3 regions of the Halomonas sp. GD1P12 genome follow, and region 2 is predicted to be linked to each of the others. Evidence: predicted binding sites of a transcription regulator. Region 2 holds the regulator's gene; each other region holds the start of a gene.
What was found. The regulator sigma-54, encoded in region 2, starts transcription at its own class of promoters, with help from an activator protein. The targets are predictions, from matches to a motif close to TGGCACNNNNNTTGCTNT.
Positions count from the first base shown of each region.

Region 1: a site for sigma-54 is predicted at 1,974-1,991, ahead of speB (agmatinase). Genes of this name have one in related genera too.
Region 3: a site for sigma-54 is predicted at 1,657-1,674, ahead of codB (cytosine permease). Genes of this name have one in related genera too.

Region 1 is NZ_CP107007.1:468,966-472,239, forward strand. Features, by position in the region: gene OCT39_RS02250 (ABC transporter ATP-binding protein) at 1-371, opposite strand, end outside; gene OCT39_RS02255 (sigma-54 interaction domain-containing protein) at 455-1,852, opposite strand; gene speB (agmatinase) at 2,065-3,015, shown strand; gene OCT39_RS02265 (YjiH family protein) at 3,162-3,274, shown strand, end outside.
Region 2 is NZ_CP107007.1:2,124,959-2,128,232, reverse strand. Features, by position in the region: gene rapZ (RNase adapter RapZ) at 1-118, opposite strand, end outside; gene OCT39_RS09965 (PTS sugar transporter subunit IIA) at 215-685, opposite strand; gene hpf (ribosome hibernation-promoting factor, HPF/YfiA family) at 690-998, opposite strand; gene OCT39_RS09955 (RNA polymerase factor sigma-54) at 1,080-2,492, opposite strand; gene lptB (LPS export ABC transporter ATP-binding protein) at 2,598-3,274, opposite strand, start outside.
Region 3 is NZ_CP107007.1:393,005-396,278, forward strand. Features, by position in the region: gene codA (cytosine deaminase) at 1-328, opposite strand, end outside; gene codB (cytosine permease) at 329-1,606, opposite strand; gene OCT39_RS01915 (ABC transporter substrate-binding protein) at 1,800-2,681, opposite strand; gene OCT39_RS01920 (class I SAM-dependent methyltransferase) at 2,947-3,274, shown strand, end outside.

The sequences.
Region 1 (3,274 bases), 1.7 Mb from region 2:
TCGACCAGCTCGGCCACGTGTGCAAGGCGCTTTTGGCGTTCGGCCCTGGGCACGCGGCGGCTCTTCAGGCCAAAGACGATGTTCTCGGCCACGCTCAGGTGGGGAAAGAGCGCGTAGGACTGAAATACCATCGAGAGACCGCGATCCCCGGGCGGGGCGCGCGTGACGTTGCGCTCGCCGATGTGAATTGCGCCGCTTGAGGCCTCTTCGAGCCCGGCGATCATGCGCAGCGTGGTCGATTTACCGCAGCCGGAGGGCCCCAGCAGAATGACGAACTGCCCCGGCGTCACCTCAAACGAGATGTCGTCGACAGCGGCGATGGCGCCCCACTGTTTGGAGACGCCCGCCAGTTGAATGCGCGATTGGCTCATGGCTTTCACCAAAGATGGACCGTGGCCAATCACTGTGGGTCAAGGACGTTGCCGTTGTGTGACGCTTGCGTGGCGAAAGTGTGTCAGCGAAGTTTAAGCCCGTGACGCTTGAGCTTTCGCACCACGCTTGATTGGCTGATTCCCAGGTGCTCGGCCAGCGCGTAGGTGCTGGCGTGCGTGCGACAGCCGCGCTCAAGAAGCTCGCGCTCCAGTCGCGCAAGGTAGGCGGGCAGGGATTCACCCTCGAGGGGAGGCGGCGTGCTCGGCGCCTTTGGCGTGTGGGGCGCAGCGGCAGGCGAAGAGGAGGGCTCAACGCCTTCGATGCGATCGAGCGCGCTCGAAAGCCAGGCGCGCTCCAGCCAATTCTCGAGCTCGCGCACGTTGCCGGGCCAGTCGCTGCCCATCAGCGTCGACCAGACGTGGTTGTCGAGAAACTTCTGCCGCCCGTAGTGGGCGTTGAGCCGCGCCAGACACGCCTCGGCAAGCCCCGGAATGTCCTCGCGGCGATCGCGAAGTGCCGGCAGCGTCACGGGAATCACGTTGAGGCGGTAGTAGAGATCCAGCCGGAAAAGGCCTTCCTGCACGCGCGCCGCCAGGTCCTGGTTGGTGGCGACCACCAGGCGGAAATCGACCCGGCGGGGGCGGGTGTCGCCCAGGCGCGTCATCTTGCCGTCCTGAATTACCTTCAAAAGCTTGGTCTGCATCAACAGCGGAAGCTCGCCGATCTCGTCGAGAAACAGCGTGCCGCCTTCGGCCTGCTCCAGAAGCCCCGCCTTGCCCTGGCGGGCGGCGCCGCTGAACGCGCCGGGCTGGTAGCCGAACATCTCGGACTCGAACAGGTTCTCCGGAATGGCGCCGCAGTTGACCTCGACGAAGGGGCCGGCCGCGCGCTCGCTCCAGCGGTGGAGCTGACGGGCAAACGCCGTTTTGCCCACGCCGGATTCCCCCAGCATCAGCACGCTGGCCCCGGAAGGCGCGACGCGCTTCAAAAGGCTTGCGACCTCGCGCATCGCGTGACTTCGCACCTGAAGCTCCTCCAAAGCGCTGTCGAGCGCCGGGTCGTCGGTCACACTCTGGCCGCGCTTGACGTGCTCGTTGAAGCGCTTTTGCAACAGCGCGTACTCGTCCTGCAAAAGCTGAAGGTCGGTCATGTCCCGCGAGCGGCTGACGATGCGCTCGAGCCTGCCGTTCACGAACACCGGGTGGGCCTCGGCGATCACCCGCCGCCCGGTGCCGGTGACCTGCATCAGCTGCGCCGGGCGGTGGGTGCGCATGACCTCCAGACTGATGGAGGGCCTGAGCACGCCGTCGCGCTCAAGCTCTCTGACGTTGCTGCCCAGTAGCGCCTCGCGCGAGAGCCCGTACACCGCCTCGACGCCGGGGCTGATGTCCAGTATTTGACCGTCACCACTCACGATGAAGAAGTGGTCGTTGGCGGTCTCCACGATGGTCTTGAGCACGCTGCGATCGATTTCGTCCACGCCGTTTTCCTCGAACCGATGGTGACTCGTCAATGCAAAAACGACTCGATGCTACGCGTTTTCGAGTCGTTTTTGCATCAACCAGGGCGGATAAAGACCGATTTTGGGGGCTCATCTCGCCTGGCACGCTAAATGCAGTATCTGTGTAAACCTTTCGATCGGGCTCAGTGTTCAGGACGCTGGACTCGAGAATCATTACAAGGAGAAGCGCCGTGAGTGATTTCAACCAGCCGCTGGGCGGCAACAGCGTACCGCGCTTTGGCGGACCGGCGACCATGATGCGCCTGCCTAGCCAAGAAAGTGCCGAAGGTCTCGACGTTGCCTTTATTGGTATCCCCATGGATATCGGCACCTCCAACCGACCCGGCACGCGGATGGGCCCGCGCCAGATTCGCGACGAGTCGCGCATGCTGCGCCCCTACAACATGGCCACTCGCGCCGCGCCTTTTGAGTCCCTGCAGGTGGCGGACATCGGCGACGTGCCGATCAACACCTTCCACCTGCCCAAGAGCGTGGACATCATCACCGCGTTCTTCGACGACGTGCTAAGCCACGACTGCGTGCCGTTGACGCTTGGTGGCGACCACACCATGACGCTGCCGATTCTGCGCGCCATGGCCAAAAAGCACGGCCCCGTGGGGCTGATTCATATCGATGCCCACGCCGACGTCAACGAGCACATGTTCGGCGAGGAGATTGCCCACGGCACCACCTTCCGCCGAGCCCAGGAAGAGGGGCTTTTGGCGAAAGAGAAGGTGGTGCAGATCGGCCTGCGCGGTACCGGCTACGCCGCCGAGGACTTCGACTGGTGCCGCGACCAGGGCTTTCGCGTGGTTCAGGCCGAGGCGTGCTGGTACCAGTCGCTGGCGCCCTTGATGGACGAGGTGCGCGCACAGATGGGCGACACACCGGTGTACATCAGCTTCGACATCGACGGCCTCGACCCGTCGGTGGCGCCGGGCACCGGCACCGTCGAGATGGGCGGGCTGACCTCCCATCAGGGCCTCGAGATCGTGCGCGGCGCGGCGGGGCTCAACATCGTCGGCGGTGATCTCGTCGAGGTTTCGCCGCCGTATGACACCAGCGGCAATACCGCGCTGATGGGCGCCACGCTTTTGTACGAGATGCTCTGCGTGCTGCCGGGCGTGAAGAAAGGAGAGTGATCGCGTTGGGCGCCGTTCGGGCGCCCGTCTGAAAGCGATACGGGTAATAAAAAGAACGATAAAAAAACGACAAAAAAGAAAGGTCGAACCTTTCCTGCGAACGCCGCCAGCCCACCTTCAATAATCATTTCCAACAGGTGAACATCATGTCCGACCCTCAAGCGATACACGATGAGCGCGCGCCCGACGAGGCCATCCCGCGCCGCCATCTGCTCAAGTTCCTGATTCCCTCGATCATCGGGGTGTTGCTGTTTCTGGT
Region 2 (3,274 bases):
GCGAGCCCAAAAGCATTGCCGGCAGGTTGTCGATGGCGTAGTAGCCCAAATCTTCCAGCGCCTGAAGCGCAATGGACTTCCCCGACCCGGAGCGGCCGCTGATGATCACAAGTTGCATCGTGTCTCTCTTCGGTCAGTGAGCGCTCTTATCGGCACACGCCTGTACGTAAGCGCGATTGCGATTGAAGGGCCGGGAAAAGCGAAGGTGGTGGGCTTACCCCTGCGCCTGCTCGCGAATGCGGGCGGTGACCAGCTCTAAAAGCTCGCGCTGGCTTTCACACTTTCGAAACTGCGCGCGGGTCGTGGCGTCGTTCATGATGGTGGCGACCTGGCCCAAAAGCGCCAGATGCGTGTCGTCCGCCTCTTCCGGTACCAGCAGCACGAACACCAGATCCACCGGATCGCCATCGATGGCGTCGAAGTCGACGGGTTCGGCGAGCTTTAGAAAGCCGGCGATCGGCGCGCTGCAGTGCGGACTTCGGGCGTGGGGAATCGCGACCCCATTGCCGATGCCGGTACTGCCAAGGCGCTCACGACCGACCAGCCGGCTGAAGACTTCCTGACTATCCAGGCTCGGTGTGTTTTGAGCGATGAACGTGCTGAAGAACTCCAGCACCCGTTTTTTGCTGCCCCCGGGGACGTCGAACAGCACGCGCTCCGGGGGGAGTATGGTTTCCAGGGTCATCGAATTAACGCACGCCAGCGCCCTGGGCGCGGGCCTGTGCTTTTTCCTTGTGTTTTACCAGTTGGCGGTCGAGCTTGTCGGCCAGGGCGTCGATGGCGGCATACATATCGTTGTCCTCGGCTTCGGCGTGTACGTCGGCGCCCGAAGCATGCAGCGTGCAGGCGGCCTGCTGACGCTCCTTTTCGATCGACAGCGTCACCTGCACGGTGGTGATGTTGTCGTAGTGGCGTTCGATACGCTCGAGTTTCTCGTTGACGTAGTCACGCAGGGCGTCTGTCAGTTCCAGGTGATGACCGGTAATGTTCACTTGCATCGACGTACTCCTAATCCAGGACTGTCCTTCGATTGTAACCCTTTTTCCGCCATTGCAAAGCCCTGCCGGCAAGTTTCCCGTTTAACGTAAACGGCGCCGCTCACTGGAGGAGGGAATGCCCATCGCTTCGCGGTATTTGGCCACGGTGCGCCTGGCCACGTTGATGCCGTTGGCCTCGAGTAGCGTGACCAAATGGCTGTCCGATAGCGGCTTGCCTGGCGTTTCGTCTTGAATCAGTTTTTTGAGCCGGGCGCGGATCGCGGTGCTGGAGTGGCTGTCGCCGCCGTCCTGACCGCTCACCTGGCTCGAGAAAAAGTACTTGAGCTCGAATACGCCGCGGGGCGTGTGAATATATTTTTGCGTCGTGACCCGCGAGATCGTCGACTCGTGCATCTCCACCGCTTCGGCGATGTCGGCGAGAATCAACGGTTTCATCGCTTCTTCGCCGCGCTCCAGAAAACCGATCTGGCGAGCGATGATTTCGCGGCCAACGCGCAAAAGGGTGTCGTTTCGACTCGACAGGCTCTTGATCAGCCAGCGCGCCTCCTGCAGGTGTTCTTTCAAGAACTGATTGTCCTGGCTCTTGTCGGCGCGCTTGATGAGGCTGGCGTAGTCCGGCTGAACGCGAAGCTTGGGCAGCGCCTCCGGATTGAGCTCGAGATGCCAGCCTTCCTGGTCGTGACGGACCACCAGGTCCGGGGTGATGTAGCTTTGGTTGGTGGCACCAAAGGCGCTGCCCGGGCGCGGGTCGAGGCTTCGAATCAGCCGAACCACATCGTCGAGCTGCTCGTCATCGAGGCTGAGGCGGCGTTTCAACAGGCGCAGGTCGTTTTTGCCCAGCGCTTCCAGAAACTGACGCACCAGGCGCCGGGCCTGCATCAGCAGCGGAGTATCGTCGGCAAGCGCTGCCAGCTGTAGCAGCAGACACTCGCGCAGATCGCGGGCGAACACGCCGGTGGGCTCGAACTGCTGCACGCGCAGCAGCACGTTTTCCACCTCCCGCTGGCTCAGGCCGTCCAGGCCCTGGGCCTTAAGGCCTTCGCGAATGTCGTTAAGCGGCTGGGTCAGGTAGCCGTTGGCATCCAGCGCATCGATCAGGCTTTCGGCAATGGCATGGTCTCGTGGGCTGGTATCCGTCATCGCCAACTGCCACAACAGATGCCCCTGAAGGCTTTGGCCAGTGGCCTGGCGCTCGAAATCCGGGCCTTCGCCGCTGCCACCGGCGGCCATGTCCTGGTAGGTGTCGGACCATTCGCTGTCGGTGGCAAGCTCCTGGGGGATGCTCTCTTCCCACTCGGTTTCTGGCGTCTCCTGGGTTGTCTCTTCGCCGAATTCGTCTTCCTGCTCTAAAAGCGGGTTGGCGTCGAGCGCCTGCTGGATCTCCTGGCGCAGGTCCAACGTCGAGAGCTGCAGCAGGGCGATAGCCTGCTGCAGCTGCGGTGTCATGGTCAGCTGCGTACCGACGCGCAGCTGTAGAGAAGCTTTCATGACCATCGAAGAACCACTCGTTACTCGTAAAGCTCCACACTAGAGCGAGACGGGGTTCGACGCAAGTGCAATAAATATGCCACTACCCGGAACTTTATGGTTGTCACCGGGTTAGAGGCGAAAATCTGCGCCCAGATAGACCTCGCGCACCTTTTGATCGCCAAGAATGGCGTCGGCGTCGCCGCTTGCGATGATATGGCCGTCGCCGACGATATAGGCGATGTCGCAGATATCCAGCGTCTCACGGACGTTGTGGTCGGTGATCAACACGCCGATATGGCGCGCCTTGAGCGCAAGGATGATCGACTTGATCTCGCCGACGGAAATTGGATCCACCCCGGCGAAGGGTTCGTCGAGCAGGATGAAGGCCGGGTCAGTGGCCAGCGACCGGGCGATTTCCACGCGGCGGCGCTCGCCACCGGAGAGGCTCATCCCCAGGTTGTCGCGAATGTGGGTGATGTGAAAATCTTCCAGCAGCTGCTCCAGGCGCGCCTGGCGGGCAGGGCGGTCCAGCTCCTTGCGCGTCTCCAGAATGGCCATGATGTTGTCGGCCACCGAGAGCTTTCTAAAGATCGATGCCTCCTGGGGCAGATAGCCGATGCCGGCGATGGCGCGTTCGTGCATCGGTGCCCGGGTCAAATCCAGCTCGTCGATACCTACGCTTCCGGCATCCGCCTTGACCAGCCCCACGATCATGTAAAACGAGGTCGTCTTGCCCGCCCCGTTAGGGCCAAGCAGGCCCACGACGCTGCCCTGGGTGATCTCCAGATTGATATCCTTGACCACCC
Region 3 (3,274 bases), 1.7 Mb from region 2:
CGTTACCGATCAGCAGGTTAAGCGTCTTGATGACGCGCTCGCGGATATCGGCCTCAGAAAGCATCGGCTTGCGCTCTCCCCAGCGCTCGATGCCCTCGAACAGCGTGCCGCTTTCGTTCCAGGCCGGTTCACCGGCGGTCAGCGCGGCGTCCAGGTGGATGTGCGGCTCGATGAACGGCGCGCAGGCAAGCTTGCCGCCGGCATCGAGCTGATCGGCCGAGGCCTCGATGGGAGCGCTCTGCGCCTCGATGGCGGTGAAGACGCCGTTGTCGATTTTAATCTCGAAGAGTTCGGCGCGCTGGCGCAGGCGGGCGTTGACGATATGCATTCAGTGGCTCACAGAGTGTTCGGTAGAAGATGAAAGGCGATTGACCGGTGCCGGCTGACCCACGCGCAGCAGCAGGGCATAGCTTAGCGCGGCCATCAGCACGCCGACCAGCGGCGGCAACAGCGGCGAGAAGTAGGCCGCCGCGGCGCCAATGGCGTAGGCGGTGAGGCCCCGGCGATCGAAAGCGGGCAGGTTGGCATCGATCAGGGCCGGGTAGCGGCCCCGATGCTTGAGCCAGAAGTCCGCCATGATCACTCCACCCATTGGCGGAATGAAGGTGCCGAGCAGCACCAGAAATGGAATCAGGTAGTGGTACATGCCGCCGACGGCCAGCACGGTGCCAATCGCCGCCCCTGCCACGGTCACCGTGCGTCGCCGGTCGGTGCGGACCAGGTTGCACCCGGCCACGGCGAAGTTGTAGATGGTGTTGTCCTGGGTGGTCCAGATATTGAGAAACAGCATCAGCACCGCAATCGATACGAACCCCTGGGCGATCAGCACGTCGACGATGTCCGCCTGCTGGTAAATCATCGCGCCAAGCGCCCCGGTCAGCACCATCAGCCCGTTACCGACCAGAAAGGCCAACAGCGTGGCGATGACCGCCACGCGCGGGCTTTTGGCGAAGCGGCTCCAGTTGGTGGCTTGGGTGCCGCCGCTGATGAAGGTGCCGATGATGACCGTGACCGCCGCGGCCACGTTCATGCTCTCGCTCGGCGTTTGGCGGGCAAGACCGGCAAAGCCGCCCACGTCGACCAGCCCGGCGGCCAGGCTCAGCAGAATGAAAACCATCATGGCCGGCACAGCAACGCGCGATAGCCAGTCCATGCCGCGGTAGCCGATCATCGCGGTGATGCAGAAACCGAACCCAAAAAGCACCATAAGAGGGATTTCCATCCATTCTTGCATCCCGGTGGTGCGTACCAGCACGACGGCGATGGTGGCCGTGCCCCAGGCGTACCAGCCGATCTGCGTAAAACCGAGAATGAAATCCGACAGCTTGCTGCCCTTCTCACCGAAGCAGAACCGGCCCATGAGCACGGCGTTGAGCCCGCTCTTGCAGGCAATGTAGCCCAGTGCGGCGGCGTAGGCGCCGAGCAGCAGATTGCCCAGCAGCACGATCCACAGAAGCTGGCCAATGGGAAAGGCCTGACCAAGCGAGCCGCCGGCCCACATGGTGGCGGTGAAAAAGGTGAACCCCAGTAACACGACGGACGTAGAGAGAAGCCCCTTACGGGCGCTGGCAGGCACCTCGCGCAGGGGGTAGTCGGATGTTTGCATGCTCAAGACCTCGTGACGGCGCATCGCGCGCGTTGCGGTAAACCTAGAATGAAGCAATAAACAGGCCAGTTGAGCGTTTTCTAATGAGCTGCGAGGTGGTTGGCTTCGGTCGCGTTGGGCGGGGCAAAAAAACGCCCCCTTGCAGGGAGGGGGCGGGGGGCGTTCAAGGTTATATGGCTTAAAGGATCGAGACTCAGGACGCCGGCGCGGTGCCCAGCGCGCTCACCACTTCGTCGATCTGAAGCGACAGACTCTGCAGGCCACCGCCGGAAAGATACCAAAGCGCCGGCGAGAGCACGGCGACCTCGGCATTGGCGGCGCCGGCCTCTTCGAGCTGCTGGCGCAGTTCGTCGGCGTCGAGCGGCTGCTGGCCGATGGCGGCGCTGCGGTCGATGATCAGCAGGCGCTCCGGGTCGATCTCGGCGATCGCTTCTGGCGAGAGCCGCGTGAAGCTGCGCTCACCGAAGGTTTCGGCCTCGACGCCGTCCGGCATCGCCTGCTTCTCGACGCCCAGCAGCTCGTGAATCACCGGATGCTCGTTGAGCGAGTAGTTACCGTCATTATGAGTCACGACCAGCGTGCGCGGGGCATCGGCAAGCGCTTCACGCTGGGTCTCGATCTCATTGTGCAGCGTTTCGAGGGCATCTTCGGCCTCGCTCTCAAGGCCCGCGTGTTCGGCCAGGGTGCGCACGTTGTCATCGAAGGCGGCGAGGTAGTCGTCGCCGGTCAGGCCCGCGTCGAACAGCGGCGCGATCGCCTCTAACGCCTCCTTGTGCTCGCCCTGACGGCCGGTATAGACGATCAGCGTCGGCTCGCTCTCGGCCAGCGCGTCGAGATCCGGCGTTTTCAAACCGCCGATATCGGTGTAGTCGCCCTCTTCCAGGCTCGACAGGTAGCCGGGCATGGTCTGCTTGGGATAGCCGACCACCTGATCGCTGGCGCCCAGCGCGATCAGCGTGTCCAAACTGCCCAGATCGAACAGCGCGAAGCGCTCCTCGGCGTGGGCGCCAGCGCTAACGGCGGCGGCCAGAAGCGAGGAAGTGGCGAGCGCTGATTTCATGGCGATTTTCTTCATGACATTCCCTTTTTTGAGAAGATGTTTTATATGAGATTTATTATCATATTAGCAATGGTTAGGCATTGTCACTTTTTTTCAGAACGGAGGCTTTTAAAACAAACGCTTTCAACACGTAAGCGTTCAATACAGAAGCTTTCGATACGAACGCTTTCAAAAGAGGTAGCCGTGATCGCCAGATAAATTGAAATGTTATATTATATTTATTTAAGGCCGTGCCCGCACTCCTTGCGGTCACAACCACAACCTGGCAGGGAGAACCCGGGTGGCATCCGTACTTTTCGAACATATCGAAGCGCTTCAAGGCGAGCGCGAGTGGGGCGATTTTCTGGACGCTGGCACTGGCATCAACTCGATCAACTGGGTGAGCGGGCTCGATACAGCGCGCTGGACAGCGGTGACCGGCGCCGGCGGCATGGCGCAAAGTGTCGAGCGTGCCGTACAAGGCAAAAAACGTGAGCAGGACCGGCTGGTGCTGGGCAACTGGCAGGATCCGCGTTTTCTCGCCGACGAGCGTTTCGACACCGTGTTGGCCGACTACCTGCTCGGCGCCATCGATGGCTTCGCCCCCTACTGGCAGGACGAGCTGTTTC